DNA from 3 places in the Comamonas kerstersii genome. Region 2 is predicted to be linked to each of the others. Evidence: predicted binding sites of a transcription regulator. Region 2 holds the regulator's gene; each other region holds the start of a gene.
The links. Region 2 encodes sigma-54, which starts transcription at its own class of promoters, with help from an activator protein. Its sites were predicted from a motif close to TGGCANGNAANCTGCTTT; they were not measured.
Positions count from the first base shown of each region.

Region 1: a site for sigma-54 is predicted at 2,330-2,347, ahead of B5M06_RS05795 (pilin). Genes of this name have one in related genera too.
Region 3: a site for sigma-54 is predicted at 2,638-2,655, ahead of B5M06_RS12245 (urease subunit gamma). Genes of this name have one in related genera too.

Region 1 is NZ_CP020121.1:1,226,682-1,234,319, reverse strand. It holds gene B5M06_RS05805 (M48 family metalloprotease) at 1-1,099, opposite strand, end outside; gene moaC (cyclic pyranopterin monophosphate synthase MoaC) at 1,248-1,751, shown strand; gene B5M06_RS05795 (pilin) at 1,818-2,288, opposite strand; gene sucD (succinate--CoA ligase subunit alpha) at 2,671-3,573, opposite strand; gene sucC (ADP-forming succinate--CoA ligase subunit beta) at 3,595-4,755, opposite strand; gene argC (N-acetyl-gamma-glutamyl-phosphate reductase) at 5,086-6,018, shown strand; gene B5M06_RS05775 (CZB domain-containing protein) at 6,176-6,574, shown strand; partial or broken gene B5M06_RS05770 (N-acetyl-gamma-glutamyl-phosphate reductase) at 6,602-7,030, shown strand; gene yddG (aromatic amino acid DMT transporter YddG) at 7,212-7,638, shown strand, end outside.
Region 2 is NZ_CP020121.1:1,421,900-1,429,537, reverse strand. It holds gene B5M06_RS06655 (sugar ABC transporter ATP-binding protein) at 1-634, opposite strand, end outside; gene B5M06_RS06650 (sugar ABC transporter substrate-binding protein) at 644-1,588, opposite strand; gene B5M06_RS06645 (RNA polymerase factor sigma-54) at 1,763-3,352, opposite strand; gene lptB (LPS export ABC transporter ATP-binding protein) at 3,413-4,183, opposite strand; gene lptA (lipopolysaccharide transport periplasmic protein LptA) at 4,183-4,818, opposite strand; gene B5M06_RS06630 (thiol:disulfide interchange protein DsbA/DsbL) at 4,920-5,564, opposite strand; gene B5M06_RS06625 (SPOR domain-containing protein) at 5,620-6,258, opposite strand; gene argS (arginine--tRNA ligase) at 6,301-7,638, opposite strand, start outside.
Region 3 is NZ_CP020121.1:2,604,480-2,612,117, forward strand. It holds gene ureC (urease subunit alpha) at 1-1,222, opposite strand, end outside; gene B5M06_RS12235 (urease subunit beta) at 1,222-1,527, opposite strand; gene B5M06_RS12240 (HupE/UreJ family protein) at 1,542-2,159, opposite strand; gene B5M06_RS12245 (urease subunit gamma) at 2,209-2,511, opposite strand; gene B5M06_RS12250 (hypothetical protein) at 2,695-2,898, shown strand; gene urtA (urea ABC transporter substrate-binding protein) at 2,895-4,166, shown strand; gene urtB (urea ABC transporter permease subunit UrtB) at 4,340-5,881, shown strand; gene urtC (urea ABC transporter permease subunit UrtC) at 6,096-7,286, shown strand; gene urtD (urea ABC transporter ATP-binding protein UrtD) at 7,283-7,638, shown strand, end outside.

The sequences.
Region 1 (7,638 bases), 200 kb from region 2:
CCTGCTGGATGCCGGCCTTGTCGCCAGAGGGCTGCACCAGGGCATCCAGCCTGCTCCAGAGCGCACGTGCAGCGCGCCAGTCCTTGAGTTCCATCTGGCTGAGCACGGCCACATACAGCGCAGCCGCCTGCTCCCGCGCATTGCGCTGGGCAAATTCCGGCATGTCCGGCAGCTTGACCCACTGGCGCAAAGTATCAACGCCGGGGCGGCTGAGCACGCGTGCACGCCCCGCCATCAGCGCATGCTCCAGCGTGGGCTGGGGCGGCTGGTTCTTGCCCTGGGGCACGCGGCTGTGCATGTCGGCAATACGCTCGGTGGTCAGCGGGTGGGTGCGCAGATAAGGCCAGCTGCCGTTGTCATTCAGGCGGCTGGCGTGCTGCAGTTTTTCAAACATGCTCACGGCGCCCTGCGGTGCAAAACCTGCGGGCTCCAGCAAGGTGTAGCCAATGCGGTCGGCCTCGCGCTCCATGTCGCGCGAAAAGCCCAGCTGGTTCTGAATCGTGGCCGCCTGCCCGCCCACAATCAGGGCATTGGCCGCATCCGGGCTCTTGCTGGCCGCCAGCGCGCCCAGCACCATGCTGGCAATCATGATGGGCATGTTCTTCTTCTCCTGCCCGAACATGCGCGCAATGTGGCGCTGCGTCACGTGCGTGAGCTCGTGGGCCATCACCGTGGCCAGTTCATCGCTGCTGCTTACCGCACCAATCAGCCCCAGGTGCACCCCCAGATAGCCACCAGGCAGGGCAAAGGCGTTAATGCTCTTGTCCCGGCCCAGCAAAATCTCCCAGGCAAAGCGCTCGCTGATTTCCTCCGACAGATTGCCGCGCTCACGCGCCGCTTTCACCAGTGGCTCCCAGACGCTGAGCACATAGGCGTGCAGCTGCGGGTCGTCGATATAGTCCGGGTCGCGGTAGAGCGAGGCAATGATGCTGTCGCCCAGCCTGCGCTCTTCGCTGGCCGTCAGGTCTGCGCCATCGCCCATGCTGGGCAGGGCCAGCTGGGCCTGTGCACCAGCCATATAGCCCACACCGGGCAGACACAGCACCGCAGCCAGCAAGGCACTGCGCAGCGGCGAAAGGGCGAAGGAAAATGGCTTCATGGCAATAGCGGGCAAAGGCACAAGGCCCTCTGTGACAAGAACAGACTCTTATGATGCCTGCATTGCGCCCATGTTCCCAGCTTTACATGCCATACGCAAAGCTGTCTGACATCTGCGCCTCCCTGTAGCGAACGACACAGAATCAAAGATGAGCGAACACCACCTCCCCAACGACGGACTGACCCACTTTGACGCCCACGGCCAGGCGCATATGGTGGACGTAGGCGCCAAGCAACCCACCCACCGCGTGGCCGTGGCCGAAGGCCGCATCGTCATGCAGCCCGCAACCCTGGACATCATCCAGAAAGGCACGGCCAAAAAGGGCGATGTGCTGGGCATTGCACGCATTGCCGGCATCATGGCCGCCAAGCAGACCAGCCACCTGATTCCGCTGTGCCACCCCCTGGCACTGACCCGCGTGGCCGTGGATTTTGAATTGCTGCCTGAAGACAACGCGGTGCGCTGTGAAGCCACGGTGGAAACCTATGGCAAGACCGGGGTGGAAATGGAAGCGCTGACGGCCGTACAAATTGCCTTGCTGACCATTTATGACATGTGCAAGGCGGTGGATAAGGGGATGGTGATGGAGGGGGTGAGGGTCGTAGAAAAACGGGGGGGGAAGTCTTATAATTTAGCGAATTATTTAAAATAATTACTCCACCTCACACATAAAACTAAAAAAGAAATGCTGCCGAAATGGCAGCATTTCTAAATCTAATTAAACTTTGGTACAGCCATTAGGCAAGTATTTCTGAGCTATACCAGATGTGCAAGCCCAATTAAAAGATCCATTGTCTGCATTGGACAGGGTCAAAGTAATGGTTCCATTTACCAGTGGAGTAGCTACACCTGTACCTTTAAAGGTCGCAACAATTGTACATCCACCAGCTGCTGTAGCAGTCCCGCCAGTAGTCACTTTCAGAACATATTTTCCGTTGACATCTGTATCTGTTGGAAGTCCTACGGCAGCAGCAGCAGCATCAGTGTTAGCTGGACACGTTCCTGTATTTGCAAAAATCTCAGACATATTAGTCTTGAGGCCACTTGCCAAGGAGACCCCCTCAGTAGCCTGAGCTCTAGCAACATAGTCCTGATAAGCAGGCAGTGCCACAGCCGCCAAAATACCAATAATCGCCACCACGATCATCAGTTCAATCAAGGTAAAGCCCTGTTGCATTGTGCGCTTCATAGAAAGCTCCTCTCTCTGTGGATGAAATTGACGTCATCCATAGAGCAAGTCGCGTGCCAGCGAATTCCTACGTACCAACCCCGGGGAATTGCAAACTTTGGTTGCAAACGGGCGTGGAATGTAATTTTCTGCATGACTTGTATCAAGCGGCATAACACTTTTGTCATTCACTGGATTTCCGCCACCTCGCATGCATAAACTCTATTTTCAGGAGCACCTTGCGCTTGATATACGGTGCTTTGCAATATAAATAACTTGGAAACCAAGAAATAACCGGCGCAAGCAGCTATATCTTTGAAAGCAGCAACCAAAAAGCCAGCCTCAAGAGGCTGGCTTTTTGCTTGATGCCCGCAGCAGATCACTGCGAGCTGGCTGAGAGGGCTTAGGCCTTCTTCAGCAGGCCTTGCAGCAGGCGGCCCATTTCGGAGGGGTTGCGGGTGATGGTGAAACCGCACTCTTCCATGATGGCCAGCTTGGCGTCGGCCGTGTCAGCGCCGCCGGAGATCAGCGCGCCGGCGTGGCCCATGCGCTTGCCGGGAGGGGCGGTCACACCGGCGATAAAGCCCACCACGGGCTTTGTCATGTGTTCCTTGCACCAGCGGGCGGCTTCGGCTTCGTCGGGGCCGCCGATTTCGCCGATCATGATCACGGCATCGGTGTCGGGGTCGTCGTTGAAGGCCTTCATCACGTCGATGTGCTTCAGACCGTTGATGGGGTCACCACCAATACCAACAGCAGTGGACTGGCCAATGCCCAGTTCGGTCAGCTGTGCCACGGCTTCGTAGGTCAGCGTGCCGGAGCGGGACACCACGCCCACGCGGCCCTTCTTGTGGATGTGGCCGGGCATGATGCCGATCTTGATTTCGTCTGGCGTGATCAGGCCGGGGCAGTTGGGGCCCAGCAGCAGGGTCTTCTTGCCGCCCGCGGCTTCCTTGGCCTTCATCTTGTTGCGCACTTCCAGCATGTCGCGCACGGGGATGCCTTCGGTGATGCAGATGGCCAGGTCCAGATCGGCTTCCACGGCTTCCCAGATGGCGGCAGCGGCGCCTGCTGGGGGCACGTAGATCACGGAGACGGTGGCGCCAGTTTCCTTGGCTGCGTCCTTGACGGAGCCGTAGATGGGGATGTCAAAAATGCGCTCGCCCGCCTTCTTGGGGTTCACACCGGCGACGAAGCAGTTCTTGCCGTTGGCGTATTCCTGGCACTTTTCGGTGTGGAATTGACCGGTCTTGCCGGTAATGCCCTGGGTGATGACTTTGGTGTCTTTGTTGATAAAGATCGACATGTTTTTATCTCCGGGGGCGTTTTACTTGACGGCAGCAACAATCTTGGTAGCAGCTTCAGCCATGGTGTCGGCTGCGATGATGGGCAGACCGGATTCGGCCAGGATTTGCTTGCCCAGCTCTTCGTTGGTGCCCTTCATGCGCACGACCAGTGGCACGCTCAGGTTCACGGCCTTGCAGGCGGTGACCACGCCGGTGGCGATGGTGTCGCACTTCATGATGCCGCCGAAGATGTTGACCAGAATGCCCTTGACCTTGGGGTTCTTGAGCATGATCTTGAAGGCTTCGGTCACCTTCTCGGCCGTTGCGCCGCCGCCCACGTCCAGGAAGTTGGCGGGCTCGCCGCCGAACAGCTTGATGGTGTCCATGGTGGCCATGGCCAGGCCCGCGCCGTTCACCAGGCAGCCGATGTTGCCGTCCAGAGAGATGTAGGCCAGGTCGAACTTGGAGGCTTCGATTTCTGCGGGGTCTTCTTCGTCCAGGTCGCGCAGGGCCACGATTTCGGGGTGGCGGAACAGGGCGTTGGAGTCGAAGTTGAACTTGGCGTCCAGGGCCATCAGGTTGCCGTTGGAGTCGCAGTTCAGGGGGTTGATTTCCACCAGCGAAGCGTCGGTGTCCATGTAGCACTTGTAGATGTTGGCGAACAACTCTACGGCCTGGTCGATGGACTTGCCTTCCAGACCGATGGCCGCAGCCACCTTGCGCGACTGGGCTTCGGTGATGCCGGTCAGGGGGTCGATCATCTCGGTGATGATCTTCTCGGGCGTGGAGTGGGCCACTTCCTCGATGTCCATACCGCCTTCGCTGGAAGCGATCAGTGCCACCTTCTGTGTGGCGCGGTCGGTCACCAGCGACACATACAGTTCGTTCTTGATGTCTGCACCTTCTTCGATGTACAGACGGCGCACCTTCTGGCCTTCAGGGCCAGTCTGGTGGGTCACCAGCTGCATGCCGAGGATTTGCTCGGACAGGGCCTTCACGTCCTCAATGGTCTTTGCCACCTTGACGCCGCCGCCCTTGCCGCGGCCGCCGGCATGGATCTGCGCCTTCACCACCCACACGGGGCCGCCCAGCTTCTGTGCTGCCTCTACAGCTTCCTGGACGGTGAAAGCCGGAATGCCACGGGGAACTGGCACGCCGAATTGACGCAAGATTTCCTTGCCTTGGTATTCATGAATCTTCATGAGTCTTGTCTCTCTGAAACGGAGGAAAAATGCCCGTTTTCCTGCTGCCTGGGCATGCGGAGCCGGGCTCGTATGACATGGCAATCGGCGAATGTACCATGCTGACAAGTCGGCAAAAAGTGCTTTGTTTCACGGGATATACGTATTGGCATACGTAGATCAAGCCGCACCAAGGCTGGCCCGGAAGGCCACAAACGCCCCCTGAAAAACGGCAGGAGCCGCAGTTTTTGCGCTGCACCCCGCCCGCAGCAGCGACAATCCGTTTATTTGATGGCGTCGCAATTGCGGCATGAACCTACGATGCGCCAAGAAGCGCGGGAGCATTGAACAATGTCCAAAGTCTTTATTGATGGCGAAGCTGGCACCACGGGTCTGCAGATTCGTGACCGCTTGCAGGGTATGGCTGGTGTGGAACTGGTCAGCATTGCGCCCGAGTTGCGCAAGGACCCCGCGGCCAAGCGGGCGCTGATTGCCGAGGTGGATCTGGTCATCCTGTGTCTGCACGACGATGCCGCACGCGAGACGGTGGCGCTGGTCGACAGCATCACCGCAGAAACCGGCCGCGCCATCAAGATCATTGATGCATCTACCGCCCACCGCGTGGCGCCGGACTGGGTCTATGGTTTCCCTGAGCTGTGCGCCGGCCAGCTTGAAGCGGTGAAGACCGCCACCCGCGTATCCAACCCCGGCTGCTACGCCACAGGCGCGATTGCGCTGCTGCGCCCGCTGGTGGATGCAGGGCTGATGCCTGCGGACTACCCCGTGGCCCTGCCATCGGTGTCTGGCTACACCGGCGGTGGCCGCAGCATGATTGAGGCGTACGAGGCTGGCAGTGCCGCGCCTTATGAGGCCTATGGTCTGGGCCTGGCGCACAAGCACATTCCTGAAATTCTGAAATACACCGGCATGACACGCCGCCCCGTGTTCATTCCCGCCGTGGGTAACTATGCACAGGGCATGCTGGTGCAGCTGCCCCTGCACCTGGACCTGCTGCCCAGCGCGCCCAAGGCCCAGGACCTGCACGATGCGCTGGCCAGCCACTACGCCAAGACGAATACGCCGGCGCAGTGGGTCAAGGTGCTGCCTCCCACCGAAGACAACAAGCTGGCCGCCGATACGCTGGCCAATACCAACCACCTGGAGCTGCGTGTGTTTGCCAACGAAACCCATCGCCAGGCCGTGCTGATTGCGCGGCTGGACAATCTGGGCAAGGGTGCCAGCGGCGCTGCCGTGCAGAATCTGCAATTGATGCTGGGAATTTGACCCCCCGCCTATGTGGAGATTTTCCCGAAGGTGGTTTGACAGAGATCGAACCTTCTCTTAGTACCACCTATGAATTTACTTATTTTTACAAGGTGACAATATGGCTTTTGGTCTTCTGGCGCGGTTTTTTGGTGTAGGCGCATCCCCGAAGAAGGAGATGGTTTCTCACATTGCAAAAATCGTCAACACGGTTGACATCGACATGGCTATCGCCTCCCACGAAAACTGGAAATACCGTCTGCAAGCGTTCCTGGACGGTCGCTCCACCGAGAAGTTCGTCGCAGAGGAGATCTGCTTTGACGACCGCTGCGATCTCGGCAAGTGGATTCACGGCGCAGGGAAGGCCAAGCTGGGGAACTTCCCGGGCTTCACGGCCCTGCAAGGGCATCACAAGATGTTCCACTACGCTGCATCCAACGTGGTGGCACTGGCACAGGCAGGCAAGACCGAAGAGGCTAACAAGATGCTGGACGTGCAGTTTACCCAGCAATCGGCTGAAGTGGTGCGTGACCTGCGCATGCTCAAAGCTCTTGCCGAAGAAGCGGCAGACGAGTAATTCACAATCGGCGCCGGGGATTGCGGTGCCGCGCCTTATGAGGCCTATGGTCTGGGCCTGGCGCACAAGCACATTCCTGAAATTCTGAAATACACCGGCATGACACGCCGCCCCGTGTTCATTCCCGCCGTGGGTAACTATGCACAGGGCATGCTGGTGCAGCTGCCCCTGCACCTGGACCTGCTGCCCGGCGCACCCAAGGCACAGGACCTGCACGATGCGCTGGCCAGCCACTACGCCAAGACGAATACGCCGGCGCAGTGGGTCAAGGTGCTGCCTCCCACCGAAGACAACAAGCTGGCCGCCGATACGCTGGCCAATACCAACCACCTGGAGCTGCGTGTGTTTGCCAACGAAACCCATCGCCAGGCCGTGCTGATTGCGCGGCTGGACAATCTGGGCAAGGGTGCCAGCGGCGCTGCCGTGCAGAATCTGCAATTGATGCTGGGTGTGTAAAGCGCGGTTTTACACTGGCATCTGCCTTGCATGATCAAGCGGCCTGCGGGCCGCTTTTTTGCAGGCAGGGCGCTTCTTTATAAATAGCTTCCTGCGCTTGATTGCATGAGGTTTCAAATAGTTTTGTATCTGAAACCTTTGTTTATCAAGCGCTGGCAGCTCTTGTTTTTATAGGTTTTGCATGACTGCCGCCACTGCCTCTTCGCCGGAAATTCGCCGTGCCACCCTGATCGGTCTGGTGGCCGTGCTTTGCTGGAGCAGCACCGTGGGCCTGATGCGCTCCGTGGCCGAGGCGCTGGGTGCGCTGGGCGGCGCGGCGGTGTTCTACAGCGTCAGCGCCGCGTTTGTGCTGCTGGTCAAGGGTGTGCCCTCGCGCGCGCAGCTGCGGGGTATCTCGCGCATCTACCTCATCGTCTGCGGTCTGCTGTTTGCTTTCTATGAGATCTGCCTGTCGGTGGCGATTGGACTGGCGCATGACCGGCCCCAGTCCATGGAGCTGGGCATGATCAACTACCTCTGGCCCTGTCTGACGATTGTGCTGGCCGTGCTCTGCCACCAGCAGCGCGCCCGCTGGTGGCTGTGGCTGGGCGTGGCCTTGTGCCTGTGGG
Region 2 (7,638 bases):
CTTCCAGACGGTGTGAGACGTAGACCAGCGCCACGCCCTGCGCCTTCATCAGGTCAATCTGTGCAAACAGGTGTTCAATTTCCTTGGCCGTGAGCATGGCCGTGGGCTCATCGAGCACCAGCACGCGGTTGCCATCGCGCAGGTTGCGCGCAATTTCCACCATCTGCTGCATGCCAATGCCCAGCTCGGACACCTTGGTGCGTGGGTCGATATGGTCCAGCCCCATCTTGGCCAGCTGTTCGCGCGCCATTTCGTGCAGGCGCTTGCGATCCACCAGGCCAAAGCGGTGGGGCAGGCGGTCGAGCAGCAGGTTCTCGGCCACCGTCAATGTGTTTACCAGCCCCAGCTCCTGCAGCACCATGCGCACGCCCTGACGCTCTGCGTCCGTACGTGACACGGGTGCAAAAGGCTTGCCCATCAGCGTCATCTGGCCGCGCGATGCCTGCACCAGGCCGCACATGATCTTGGAACATGTGCTCTTGCCTGCGCCGTTCTCGCCGGTCAGCGCCAGCACCTCGCCAGCGCGCAGGTCCAGACTCACGCCATCGAGCACCGTGCTATCGCCATAGTCCTTGCCGATGCCTTCAAGCCGCATGACCACCTGACCGTGGTCTGCAGGAGTGGGGTGTGCCATGTCTGCCTCTTACTTCGTCACCAAAACCACGTCGGTTTTGACTTCAGCAGGCAGCTGGGCCTGGGGTGTCTTGTCCTGGATGGCCTTCAGGGCCACATCAATACCGAAAGCCGCCTGCTTGGCAGCAAACTGGTCTGCCGTGGCCAGCACGCGGCCGTCCTTGAGCAAAGGCTTGATGGCCTGGATGTTGTCGTAGCCCACCACCAGCACCTTGCCTGTCTTGCCCGCAGCCTTGACGGCGGCCACAGCACCCAGAGCCATGGAGTCGTTACCAGCCAGCAGTGCCTTCAGATCGGGGTTCTCACGCATCATGCCGGCGGCCACGGTGTTGCCATTGGCAATTTCCCAGTTGCCGGACTGCACGCCCACGATGTTCATCTTGGCAGCGTCCATGGCGTCCTTGAAGCCTGCGGTGCGCTGCTGTGCATTGGTGGTGGTAGACACGCCTTCGATGATGCCGACCTTGTCGCCGGCCTGCAGTTGCTGGGCCAGATAGTCGCCCACCAGCTTGGCGCCGTAGCGGTTGTCAGGCCCCACAAAAGGAATGTTCAGGTTCTTTTCCTTCAGGGCTTCGGGGTCCAGACGGTTGTCGATGTTCACCACGATCACGCCCTTGTCCACGGCGTTCTTGAGCACGGGCACCAGCGCCTTGGAGTCAGCAGGTGCGATCACGATGGCATCGGCCTTCTGCGCCACCATCTGTTCGACCATCTTGATCTGGGCTGCGGTGTCGGTCTCGTTCTTGATGCCGTTGCTCAGCAGCACGTAGTTGCCGTGCTCCTTGTTGTGTGCCTTGGCACCGTCTTCCATGGTGCGGAAGAACTCATTGGCCAGCGACTTCATGACCAGCGCCACCTTGGGCTTGTCCTGCGCATGCACGGCGGGTGCAAAAGCACCAAAAGCGGCCAGTGCGGCTGCACCGATAGCCAAGAGGGTATGACGACGTTGTTGCATATTGGTTCTCCGAGCGCAGGGCACTCAACTGGGTTACGAGCAAAAAACAAAACGCTGCCCGCAGGCAGCGCATAAGTAATAACCGTAATATCCGCGCGATTCTAGCGAGCGCTCACCAGCTTAGCCAATCGCCCCGAGCAAACCAATACAGCGTTAACGGGTTGCTCCGTTCGCTTACAACGCTTTTCTCAAATTTGCTGGCGCAATTTTCAGCGCCTCCCGGTATTTCGCCACCGTGCGGCGGGCACATTCGATGCCCTGCTCCTTGAGCATCTCGGCAATCTGGCTGTCCGACAGCGGTTTTTTGGGGTTCTCTGCACTCACAAACTGGCGGATCAGCGCACGCACTGCCGTACTCGACGCATTGCCGCCCGTCTCTGTACCCAGGCCGGAACCGAAGAAGAACTTCAGCTCATAGGTGCCGTGGGGCGTGGCCATGTACTTGGCCGTCGTCACACGGCTGATGGTGGATTCGTGCAGCCCCAGCTCGTCCGCAATATCGCGCAGCACCAGCGGACGCATGGCCAGCTCACCGTGGATAAAGAAGTTTTTCTGCCGCTCCACAATGGCTTTGGACACACGCAAGATGGTGTCAAAGCGCTGCTGCACGTTCTTGATGAACCAGCGCGCCTCCTGCAGGCGCTGCTGCAGCATGGCGTGGCCCTCGCTGCCCTTGTGGCTGCGCAGCGCACCGGCATAGACCTCGTGCACACGCAGACGCGGCATCACATCGTGGTTGAGCTGCACGCTGAACTGCATCAGGCCATCGCCCCCCTTGCGGTTCGTTTTCTGCACGATCACATCGGGCACGATCACATGCCGCTCCACATCCACAAAGCGCCGCCCGGGCTTGGGCTCCAGCCGTGCAATCAGCGCCAGCGCTGCGCGCACGCGGCTTTCAGGCAGACCACAGGCCTGCATGAGCTTGCGCACATCACGGCGCGCCAGCATGTCCAGCGGCTGGGCACACAGCTGCAAGGCGGCTTCCAGCAGCGCAGGGTCGTCACCGCCTTGCTCCTGCAGATAGCGCAGCTGCAGGCGCAGGCATTCGGCCAGATCACGCGCCCCCACACCCACGGGTTCCAGCGACTGCAGCAGACGCAGCGCCACCGTGAAGTGGTGCATCAGCTCCTCAAGCTGTTCTTCATCTTCACTGCCTGCCAGGCCAATAGCCAGCTCTTGCAGCGAGTCTTCCAGATAGCCGTCGTCGTTGAGGTTTTCAATCAGAAAGCGCAGGGCGCAGCGCTGCACTTCCGACAGGCGCAGCGACAGTGCCTGCTGGTGCAGATGGTCCGTCAGAGATTCGTGGCAGCGGGCCAGTTCCAGTGCAGAAGGGGCATCCTCGTCCTCATTGCGCTTGCCGCGTGCCGGTGCTTCACCACCCCACTCTGCGTCATCCAACGCCCCCATGTCTACACTGCCATCGCCCTCCCAGTCCTGGGGCAGATCGGCAGCTTCTGCCACGGGAATTTCTGAATCTTTTTGCCCTTCAGCGCCCGTGGATACGGCGCTGTCAGCTACAGAAAAATAAGTTTCGTCGCTGGCATGCACATCCGCCTCTGGCGCGGAATTTGCATGCTCCACGCCAAAGGCCTCGCGTTCGACCTCTTCGGCAGACCATTCAAGAAATGGGTTTTCGTCGAGCATCTGCTCGACTTCCTGAGAAAGCTCCAGGGTCGACAGCTGCAGCAGTCGAATAGATTGTTGAAGTTGCGGCGTCAACGCCAGATGTTGTGAGACCCGCAGTGACAAACTTGGCTTCAACGCTGTACCCCTCTTTGCTCTCTCGACCTTTGTTGTTATTGATGACGCTGCAGGGGAGGTCTACATCCGGAAATGTTCGCCGAGGTATACCCGGCGCACATCCGGATTCTCGACAATCTCCTGCGGCGTTCCCTGTGCCAGCACTGTGCCATCGCTGATGATGAACGCGTGGTCACAGATGCCCAGTGTTTCGCGCACATTGTGATCAGTAATCAAGACGCCAATGCCGCGCTCCTTGAGGAAGCTGATGATGCGCTGAATCTCGATCACGGCGATGGGGTCAATACCGGCAAACGGCTCATCCAGCAGGATGAAGCGCGGATTCGTGGCCAGTGCGCGGGCAATCTCCACGCGGCGGCGCTCACCACCGGACAGCGCCAGCGAAGGCGACTTGCGCAGGTGGTCCACGCGCAGCTCCTGCAGCAGCGTGGTCAGTTGCTGCTCAATGGCTTCGCGCGACAGCGATTTGCCACTGGCATCTTTTTGCAGCTCCAGCACGGCACGCACGTTGTCTTCCACATTGAGTTTGCGAAAGATCGATGCTTCCTGCGGCAGGTAGGACAGACCCAGGCGCGAGCGCTGGTGAATCGGCATATTGCCCACGGAGTGGCCGTCAATCAGCACATCACCCCCGTCGCTGCGTACCAGCCCCACGATCATGTAGAACGACGTGGTCTTGCCCGCGCCGTTGGGGCCGAGCAGCCCGACGACCTCACCCTTTTGCACGGTGATGGACACGTCTTTGACCACCTTGCGGCTGCCATAGGACTTGGCCAGATGCCGTGCCTCGAGCTTGCTCACCGCGGCAGTGTCTTGGGTCTTCTCGGCCATTAGTTTCCTTGCAGTTTCAGTGCATCCGAAGGCTGCAGCGTCTGTGCAGGTGCGCTGGACGGTGCTGGCGTAGTGTTCTTGGGCGCCAGGATGGCTCGGACACGGCCGCCGGAGCCAGCAGGGGCTGACGAAGGCTCATTGCTGCGCTTTACGCCATCCACGGTGAACACGTCCGTGAGGTTGTTGTAGGTGATGACGCTGCCCATGATGTCGTCACTGAGCTGGCCACCCGTGTAGCGGCGCAGCTGGCCGCGGCGGATGAACTTCACGTCATCCGTCTTGCCGTTGTATTCAATGATCTCGCCCTCGCCCTCGATCACCTCTTCAGGTGCTCCCGGTGCGGTATCGCGCTTCTGACGGAAATAGGCACGCTGGCCCGGGGCAGCCTTGACCACGCCATGCTGGTAGCCCTCGGCATCCTGCCGTACATCCAGCTGTTCGCCGCGCAGCACGATGGTGCCCTTGGTCATCACCACATTGCCCGTAAACACGCTGGTCTGCGTCAAGTCGTCATGGCGCAGCGCGTCCGACTCGATATTCATGGGTTTGTCGCGGTCAGCACGCTCGGCATGTGCAAGGCCTGTGGCCCCGGCGAGGGCTGTCAGCAAAAGACAGGTGATGAGTTTGGAGTTCATGGGCAAGGCACGTTTCTTGCGACACATTGTAGTCATGCCGCTTGTGGTCCATAAAAAAGTCCGCATGGCGCGGACTTTTCATTCAGCTACAGATGCAGAGCTTACTTGGTGCTCTGGGCAATCAGGTAATCCACCACCAGCAGCACATTGGGCATGCTGCCAGCCATGGGGCCATCGGTGTAGTAGCGGCCTGCCACACCAATGGAGGGCACGCCTTCTACGTCGTAAGCCTGTTGCAAGGCAGTGGCCTTGCGCACCTGGCTGGCTACGTTGAAGGAGTTGTAGATCTCCTTGAACTTGGCCACGTCCACACCCTGCTTGCCTACCCATGCAAAGATGGCGTCGTCAGTGGCCAGACGGTTGCGCTCCACGTGGATGGCATGGAAAGCCTGGGCGTGCATGGCATCGAAGTTGTCCATGGCCTGCAGCGTGTAGAAAAGCTTTTGCTGGGGCACAAAGCTCGAGTTGAACGCCACAGGTACGCGGCGCACCACGACGTTCTCAGGCGCCTTGGCCTTCCAGGCTGCAAACACAGGCTCAAACGCATGGCAGTGCGGGCAGCTGTACCAGAAGAACTCCACCACTTCGACCTTGCCAGCGGGCACATCGGTAGGCGCAGGCTTGGACAGGCGGCGGTACTGCTTGCCTTCCTGAGGCACGGCAGGCTGGGCGATCGCAGGGCTCAGGCCCCAGGCCAGAGAGGTGGCAGCCGTGGCTGCAGCCAGAGAGAAATGGCGGCGTTGCATCAAAAGGACTCCTTCTCGAAATATGGCATGTCAGAGCCTGTCAGGCCCCATAAGTTCACTGCTGCACGCGCACCATGCTGGAATCGATGCCTGCATCGTCCAGCCTTTGCTTGAGCTGCGCAGCATCCCCGCGCTTGTCAAACGGACCAATGCGCACGCGGAAGACCACACGGCCATTTTGCTCACGCTCGCTGATGCGAGCTTCCCAGCCCATCATGGCCAGCTTGGCGCGCTGGGCGTCTGCATCGGCCTTGCTGCGGAAAGCGCCAGCCTGCACAAAGTAGTGAAAGCCGTCATTGGTGGCAGCTGCTTCTGCCGCAGCCTTCGCTTCTGCAGCGGCCTTGGCCTCAGCAGCCTTGAGCTGTGCATGCGCCAGATCACCCAGCGGGTCGGCAGACACGGCAGGCGGCTGCGCCACAGGGTTCTGTGCAGAGGTCGCAGGGGCAGGCGGCTGCACCTCAGGCGCAGCAGGTGCCGCACCACGCTCAGGCTGAGCGCCTGTCAGCGGTGCATTGGGGTTCCAGTTGCGATAGCGCTCACTATCGCCCTGGCGGTCATCTGCAGACCGAGGATCACCCTTGAAGGGCACGGGCATCTTGGTGACGTAAACCGCCACCCCCAGTCCGATACCCAGACCCAGAATCACACCGATGATGAGACCAAGGAGGGTGCCTCCCCGTTGCTGATTACCCATAAGACTGCCTGTCACCTTGCTTGATAGTTCACTGAGAGTGGCTTACATGCGCTCGGGCGCGCTCACGCCCAGCACTGCCAGGCCATTGTGCAGCACCTGTGCGGTCGCGGCGACCAGTGCCAGACGTGCCAGCTTGACCTGTTCATCATCCACCAGAATGCGCTCGGCATCGTAGTAGCTGTGATAGCAGGAAGCCAGGTCACGCAGGTAGAAGGTCACATCGTGCGGTGCATTGCCGTTGGCAGCCGCCGTCAGCATCTCGGGGTACTTGGCCAGCATCAGCATCAGCGCCTGGGCCTGTGGGCCTTCCAGTGCCGACAGATCCACGTCCTTGAGCTGCTCCAGCTTGCCGCCCTGCTCCTGCCAGGTGCGCAGCACCGAGCAGATGCGTGCATGGGCGTACTGCACGTAGTACACAGGGTTGTCGTTGTTCTGCGCCACGGCCAGGTCCACGTCGAAGGTGTACTCGGTATCGGGCTTGCGGCTCAGCAGGAAGAAGCGCACGGCGTCCTTGCTGGTCCACTCGATCAGGTCACGCAGCGTCACGTAGGAGCCTGCACGCTTGCTGATCTTGACCTCTTCGCCATTGCGCACCACGCGCACCATGGTGTGCAGCACGTAGTCAGGGTAGCCAGCGGGAATGCCCACATCGGCCGCCTGCAGGCCAGCGCGCACACGGGCGATGGTGCCGTGGTGGTCGGTGCCCTGAATGTTCACGACCTTGGTAAAGCCACGCTTGAACTTCTGGATGTGATAGGCCACATCAGGCACAAAGTAGGTGTAGTGCCCGTCGGTCTTGCGCATCACGCGGTCCTTGTCGTCACCGTATTCGGTGGACTTGAGCCACAGTGCGCCGTCCTGTTCATAGGTCTTGCCATTGGCAATCAGGCGCTGCACGGTCTCGTCGACATAGCCGTTGGTGTAGAGGCTGGACTCCAGGTAGTACTGGTCAAACTTCAGGTTGAATGCCTGCAGATCCTTGTCCTGCTCATTGCGCAGATAGGCCACGGCAAACTGGCGGATGTTGTCGTAGTCCTCCACATCGCCATTGGCGGTGAACTCACGGTCGTCCGCATGCACGGTTTCCTTGTTCAGGAAAGCCTTGGCAATGTCGGCAATGTAGTCACCGTTGTAGAAATTCTTGGCCAGGGGGTTGTCGCTGTCGGTGGGCCAGCACTCGTCACCGGGCTTGAAGCCCTTGGCACGCAGCTGCGTAGACTTGGTCAGCGTGTCGATCTGCACGCCCGCGTCGTTGTAATAGAACTCGCGGTGCACATTCCAGCCCTGGGTGGCGTACAGGTTGCTGATGGCGTCGCCAATCGCTGCCTGGCGGCCGTGGCCCACGTGCAGCGGGCCCGTAGGGTTGGCAGACACAAACTC
Region 3 (7,638 bases), 1.2 Mb from region 2:
AGCGCTTGACGCGGAAGTTGTCGTGCCGCGCGCTGTCGCCTTGTAGTTGGCCGCGCTGCTGCTTCATCTTGTGGGCGGTTTGCCAGGTGCGCAGAATCACTTCCCCCACACGGCCCATGGCCTGGCTGTCGGAGCTGAACATGCTGATGGCACCAATGTCGTGCAGGATGTCTTCGGCCGCAATCGTTTCCTTGCGGATACGGCTTTCGGCAAAGGCCAGGTCTTCGGCAATGCTGGCGTCCAGGTGGTGGCAGACCATCAGCATGTCCACGTGCTCGTCCAGCGTGTTGATGGTGTAGGGGCGCGTGGGGTTGGTTGAAGACGGTAGCACATTGGCTTCACCCACCACTTTCAGAATGTCCGGTGCATGGCCGCCGCCCGCGCCTTCGGTGTGGAAGGTGTGGATGGTGCGGCCCTTGAACGCTGCCACCGTGTCTTCCACAAAGCCAGACTCATTGAGCGTGTCGGTGTGGATGGCCACCTGGGTGTCGGTTTCCTCAGCCACATCCAGACAGTTGCTGATGGCCGCAGGCGTGCTGCCCCAGTCTTCGTGGAGTTTGAGGCCAATGGCACCGGCGGCAATCTGCTCATGCAGCCCTGCTGGCAGCGCCGCATTGCCCTTGCCCAGAAAACCCAGGTTCATGGGGAAGGCGTCCGCGGCCTGCAGCATGCGCTCCATATTCCAGGGGCCAGGCGTGCAGGTGGTGGCAAAAGTACCTGTGGCCGGGCCCGTGCCGCCGCCGATCATGGTGGTCACACCACTGGTGAGCGCTTCTTCAATCTGCTGGGGTGCGATGAAGTGGATGTGGGTGTCGATGCCGCCGGCGGTGACGATGTTGCCCTCGCAGGAGATGATTTCCGTACCCGGGCCAATGATGATGTCCACGCCCGGCTGCGTGTCAGGATTGCCGGCCTTGCCAATGGCTGCAATGCGCCCGTCCTTCAAGCCGATGTCGGCTTTGACAATGCCCCAGTGGTCCACGATCAGCGCATTGGTCAGTACCGTGTCCATGGCGCCTTGTTCCCGTGAGCGCTGGCTTTGTGCCATGCCATCGCGAATGGTCTTGCCGCCGCCAAACTTCACTTCCTCGCCATAGCCGCCCGCGTTCAGGGTGAAGTCTTTCTCCACTTCGATCAGCAAGTCGGTATCTGCCAGCCGCACGCGGTCGCCCACGGTGGGGCCAAAGGTTTCGGCGTAGGCGCGTCGGTCCATGCTAGCCATCACAAATCTCCTTGCACCAGGCCGCGAAAGCCATAGGCCTTGCGGTTGCCTGCCAGATCAATCAGTTCCACCGTGCGCTGCTGGCCCGGCTCAAAGCGCACGGCCATGCCGCTGGCAATGTTCAGGCGCTTGCCGTGGGCTGCCTGGCGGTCAAATTCCAGGCCTGCATTGGTCTCGGCAAAGTGATAGTGCGAGCCAACCTGAATCGGGCGGTCGCTGGCGTTCTTGACCACCAGCGTCAGAGTTGGGCGACCGGGGTTGAGGACGTGTACGCCCTCATCGACCAAGATTTCTCCGGGAATCATGGCAAGCCCTTTCTTCAAGCCAGACGGGTCAGCATGAAGGCGCCCAGCGCAGCGGTCAGGCCGCCAGCCACTTTGGCCAAAGTCTGAAAGCGCCGCATGACTTGGTGGCCCACTGCCATGCCAGCCAGGTGCAAGATGGCAGAGCCTGCGGCCATGCCCACGATGACGCCCGCTGCAGGGGCCAAGGACTCTTCAAATAGCTCATAGCCGTGGGCTGCGCCGTGGAAGAAGGCAAACACGCCCACCAGGCCAGCTGCCGCACCTGCGGCCATCTTCTGCTGCACCATCACGAGCAGCCCCAGCACCAGCACGGAGGCAGCAATCATGGGCTCGATCGCAGGGATTTGCAGACCAGCAAAACCTGCCAGGCAGCCTGCAACCAAGAGTGCCACAAAGCCTGCAGGCGCGGCCCAGGCCTTGCCTGACTTGCCAAAGGCCAGTGCACTCCAGGCACCGACTGCCAGCATGGCGGCCAGGTGGTCGGCACCGCCAAAGGGGTGGGCAATGGCGTGGGTGAAGCTGTCCAGAAAAGTATGGTGGCCGCCGCCATCACTGCCCACATGGGCGAGGGCGGTCAGAGGCAGGGCTGCAGCTGTGGCAACGGAAGCGGCAATCAGGTGTTTAGTTTTCATAGCTGTTAGCGCAGATGGGATAAGGGCTGGAGGCCAAAAAGGCTTGTAATCAAACAATGGGTTCGTGCACCGTGACCAGCTTGGTGCCGTCTGGGAAGGTGGCTTCGATCTGGATGTCGGGAATCATTTCAGGCACACCGTCCATGACGTCCTCACGCGTCAGCACGGTGCGGCCTTCACTCATGAGTTGGGCTACGGTCTTGCCATCGCGTGCGCCTTCCATCACAAAGGCGCTGATCAGGGCCACGGCTTCGGGGTAGTTCAGCTTCAGGCCTCGGGCCTTGCGGCGTTCGGCCAGCAGGGCTGCGGTAAAGATCAGCAGCTTGTCTTTTTCTCTTGGCGTCAATTCCATTACAGCTTCCTTAATGGGTCCGAGCAGTCGGCTGCGCCGACTGACCGCGGGGAGTTAATTCCATCGTTTCGATTCCCTCGTCGGTAGACGTATTGGTGTGGGGCATCTGTGCCCCTTGCTATGCAATCTGCAAGAGGCGTGCCAAGCGCTGTTGTGGTGCGTGGCGTTGTCTTTTTTGGTGCCATGACTGGACGCGCTCTGGATGTGCCCGTGGCGCAGTTGGTGCGTCTGCGTTCTGTTGTGGTGCATCGCTGGATGGGGCGCACCAATAGCGTGAATTGCATGGATTGGACTGAAAGTGGCACACCGCTTGCTTTGAAGTGCAGCAAGCTGGTCAGGGAGGCCAGCGAATACTTCATACAGCCCATTGAGGAGCACTTTCCATGACCCAGCGTCGTTTCACTTTGAAGTCTTTGGCTGCTGCTGCAGCTGTTGCAGGTTTGGGTTTTACTGGTCTGGCTGCACAGGCGGCAGACACCATCAAGGTGGGTGTGCTGCATGCACTGTCGGGCACCATGGCCATTTCGGAAACTGCGCTCAAGGACATGGCCCTGATGACCATTGAGGAAATCAACGCCAAGGGCGGTGTGCTGGGCAAGAAGCTGGAGCCTGTGGTGATTGACACCGCCTCCAACTGGCCGCTGGCGGCAGAAAAGGCCAAGCAGCTGATCAGCCAGGACAAGGTGGCTGTGACCTTTGGCTGCTGGACTTCGGTGTGCCGCAAGTCCGTGCTGCCCGTCTATGAAGAAAACAACGCCCTGCTGTTCTACCCCGTGCAGTACGAAGGCGAAGAGCTGAGCAAGAATGTGTTCTACACCGGCGCAGCGCCCAACCAGCAGGCCATTCCCGCCGTGGAATACCTGATGAGCGAAGACGGTGGTGCTGCCAAGCGCTGGGTGCTGCTGGGCACAGACTATGTCTACCCCCGCACAGCCAACAAGATCCTGCGTGCCTTCCTGAAGTCCAAGGGTGTGGATGACAAGGACATCATGGAGGCCTACACCCCCTTCGGCCACAGCGACTACCAGACCATCGTGGCGGACATCAAGAAGTTCTCTGCCGGTGGCAAGACAGCGGTGATCTCCACCATCAATGGCGACTCCAACGTGCCTTTCTACAAGGAACTGGGCAATGCGGGCCTGAAGGCCACCGATGTACCCGTGGTGGCTTTCTCCGTGGGTGAGGAAGAGCTGCGCGGTCTGGACCCCAAGCCGCTGGTGGGTCATCTGGCTTCGTGGAACTACTTCATGAGCGTGAAGAACCCCACCAACGAAGCCTGGATCAAGCAGTGGAGCGACTACGCCAAGGCCAAGAACCTGCCTGGCCAGTCCACCAAGCCTCTGACCAATGACCCCATGGAAGCCACCTACGTGGGCATCAACATGTGGAAGCAGGCCGTGGAAAAGGCCAAGAGCACCGATCCGGACAAGGTGATTGCCGCCATGGCGGGCCAGACCTTCCAGGCACCCAGCGGCTATGTGCTGACCATGGACCCCAAGAACCACCACCTGCACAAGCCTGTGCTGATTGGCGAGATCAAGGCTGACGGCCAGTTTGACGTGGTGTGGCAGACCAAGGGCCCGATCAAGGCCCAGCCCTGGAGCCCTTTCATTGAAGGCAACGACAAGAAGAAGGACGAGCCAGAGAAAAAGTAAGCGCTGCAAACACCGAATCTGGCACAGCTGTTGCAAGGCTGTGTCAGACCCGGAATCTCTGTTGCAAGGGCCCGTCCGGAGTGACGGGCTTTTTGTTGATTGGACTGCTTATGTTTTTACCTCTCTTGCGCCTTATCAGGCCCTGGCTGGGAGCTGCCATAGCGGCTGCCGCCATGAGCCAGCTGCCGGCCCATGCGCTCACGGCGGAACAAGCCCTGGCCATGGCCGATGGCGACAACAACAGCCGTATTGCGGCCATGCAGGACGCTGTCGCCCATGGTGACGCTGCCCGCGTGGCGCAGTTTCTGAATGCCCTGCGTGATGGCGAAGTGCAGCATGGCGAAGGCCGTGCTTTCATCGTGCGTGGTGGTGCGGCCATCGACCCTGTCAGCGGCACTGCTACCAGTCTGCCTGCGGCGGCAGAAGACGCACGCACCAACAACCGCCTGCGCCGTGAAATTGCCAATGCGCTGGCAGAACTGAATTTGTGGGTGGGCACAGACAGCGAGCGCCTGGAAGCTGCGCGCGCCATGCTCAAGGGCGCCAACCCGGATCGCCTTGCCACGCTGGAAAAGGCGCTGGCACAGGAAAAACATGAAGCGGTGCGTGCAGAGCTGGAACTGGCACGCTCTGCCGCCTTGCTGGGCAGTGCCGACGCAGCGCAGCGCATGGCAGCAGCCGTGCAGCTGGCGCAAAAAGCCTCACCGCAGACACGCCTGCTGCTCAACGAACAGTTATCCAGCGAGCAGGATGACAAGGTCAAGGCAGCCCTCAAGCGTGCGCTGGCTGAAGTAGAAGACAAGCTGGCCTGGGGCGAGCGCCTTGGGGTTGCTTTCACCGGCGTGAGTCTGGGCTCCATCTTGCTGCTGGTGGCGCTGGGGTTGGCCATCACCTACGGCCTGATGGGTGTGATCAACATGGCCCACGGCGAGCTGATGATGATTGGCGCCTATGCCACCTTTGTGGTGCAGGGCGTATTCCGCAGCTATCTGCCCGATTTTTTTGACTGGTATTTGCTGGCTGCCGTGCCTGTGGCCTTCATGGCTTCGGCCCTGGTGGGCGCGGTGCTGGAGCGTGGCGTGCTGCGTTTCCTCTACGGCCGTCCGCTGGAGACGCTGCTGGCCACCTGGGGCATTTCGCTGGTGCTGATGCAGCTGGTGCGCAGCGTCTTTGGTGCCCAAAACGTGGCCGTGGAAAACCCCGTGTGGATGAGCGGCGGCTGGCAGGTGCTGCCCAATCTGACACTGCCGTTCAACCGCCTGATCATCATTGCCTTTGCCTTTGCGGTGCTGGCAGGGGTGGCCTACATCATCGCCAGAACACGCATGGGTCTGTTTGTGCGCGGTGTGACGCAAAACCGCCCGATTGCCTCGTGCATGGGCGTGAACACCGCACGCGTGGACACCATGGCCTTCGCACTGGGCAGCGGCATTGCCGGGCTGGCGGGCTGCGCGCTGAGCCAGGTGGGCAATGTGGGGCCGGACCTGGGGCAGAGCTACATCGTGGACTCGTTCATGGTGGTGGTGCTCGGCGGCGTGGGCCAGCTGGCTGGCACGGTGTATGCCGCGCTGGGGCTAGGCATTCTCAACAAGTTCCTCGAAGGCTGGACCGGTGCGGTGCTGGCCAAGATCGCGGTGCTGGTTTTCATCATTGCTTTCATCCAGAAGCGGCCCCAAGGCATCTTCGCGATGAAGGGACGCAGCGCGGAAACATGAAACACCCCCTGAATCGCTTTGCCCACGTGCAGCCACCAGAGGCGGCTGCTCTTCGTTGCCGTCCAAGCCTGCGCAGGCAGGCTTGGAGCCGCGGCACTCAGCCCCCTTTCTCGCTGTGCGAGAAGCGGAACGACAGCCTCGCTGCGGGGCGGCCCTTGCTCGCTGTCTCTGGCGAATGTGGGTTGCGTTATGCGCATGCTGAAGGAACCAAGTTATGAATGCTTCAACAACATTAAAGAGCAGCGTATTTGTGCCGGTGGAATTGCCCGATCGCAAGCCGCTGCTGAGCAAGGCGGGCTGGTCCGCCTTTATGGTGGCGCTGATCGTGGTCTGCGCTGTAGCGCCGGTGCTCAACCTCTGGGTGCCAGAGGGCAGTGCGCTCCACCTGTCTGACTATGCCGTGCGGCTGCTGGGCAAGATCATGTGCTTTGCCATCTGCGCACTGGCCATGGACTTGATCTGGGGCTACACCGGCATTCTGAGTCTGGGCCACGGCCTGTTCTTTGCGCTGGGTGGCTATGTGATGGGCATGTACCTGAGCCGCCAGTCGGCCGGGCCGGATGCGCTGCCTGCCTTCATGACGTTTCTGGCATGGAAGGAGCTGCCCTGGTTCTGGGCGCTGTCCGACAGCTTTATCGCCACCTTCATCCTGATCTTTGCCGTGCCCGGCCTCGTGGCCTTTGTGTTCGGCTGGTTTGCCTTCCGCTCGCGCATCAAGGGGGTGTATTTCTCCATCATCACGCAGGCGCTGACCTATGCGGCCATGCTGCTGTTCTTTCGCAATGAGACCGGCTTTGGCGGCAACAACGGCTTTACCGACTTCAAAAGCATCCTCGGCATGCCGCTGGCTACGCAGGAAATGCGCATGGCGCTGTTCGTCATCACCGGCTGCACGCTGCTGGGCTTTTTCCTGCTGGCGCGCTGGCTGGTGCGCAGCAAGTTTGGCCGCGTGCTGCAGGCCATCCGCGATGCCGAGTCGCGCGTGATGTTCTCGGGCTACTCGCCCCTGCCGTACAAGCTGACCATTTGGGTCATCAGCGCCATGATGTGCGGTGTGGCAGGTGCGCTCTATGTGCCGCAGGTGGGCATCATCAACCCCGTGGAAATGTCACCCGCCAACTCCATCGAGATCGCGGTGTGGACGGCCGTGGGCGGCCGCGCCAGCCTGATTGGCCCCATCGTCGGTGCCTTTGCCGTCAATGGAGCCAAGAGCTGGCTGACGGTGGCAGCGCCTGAGATCTGGCTGTACTTCCTCGGCGCGCTGTTCATTGCCGTGACGCTGTGGATGCCCGATGGCATCGTCGGTCTGGTGCGCAAGCTGCGCCGCAAGAAGACGCCAGCGGCGCCAGTCACCGCGACCGAAGCCAATCAAACCTCTGTGCGCAAGGAAGGAGGTGCGGCATGACCCCGGACCTGATGGAAGCGGGCGCTGCCCGCATGCGTGCGGCCGTGGAAAAAGCGGCCCTCAATACCGAATCCGGCGGCCGCAGCGCCAGCATGAAACGCATTGCCGTGCCCGGTGAGGTGGATGTGACCCATGGCCGCATCCTGTACCTGGAAGATGTGCATGTGAGCTTTGACGGCTTCAAGGCCATCAACGGCCTGAACCTGGACATCGCGCCCGGCGAGCTGCGCTGCATCATCGGACCCAATGGTGCAGGCAAGACCACGATGATGGACATCATCACCGGCAAGACGCGGCCGGACAAAGGCACGGTGTTCTTTGGCTCGACCATCGACCTGCTGCGCCATAACGA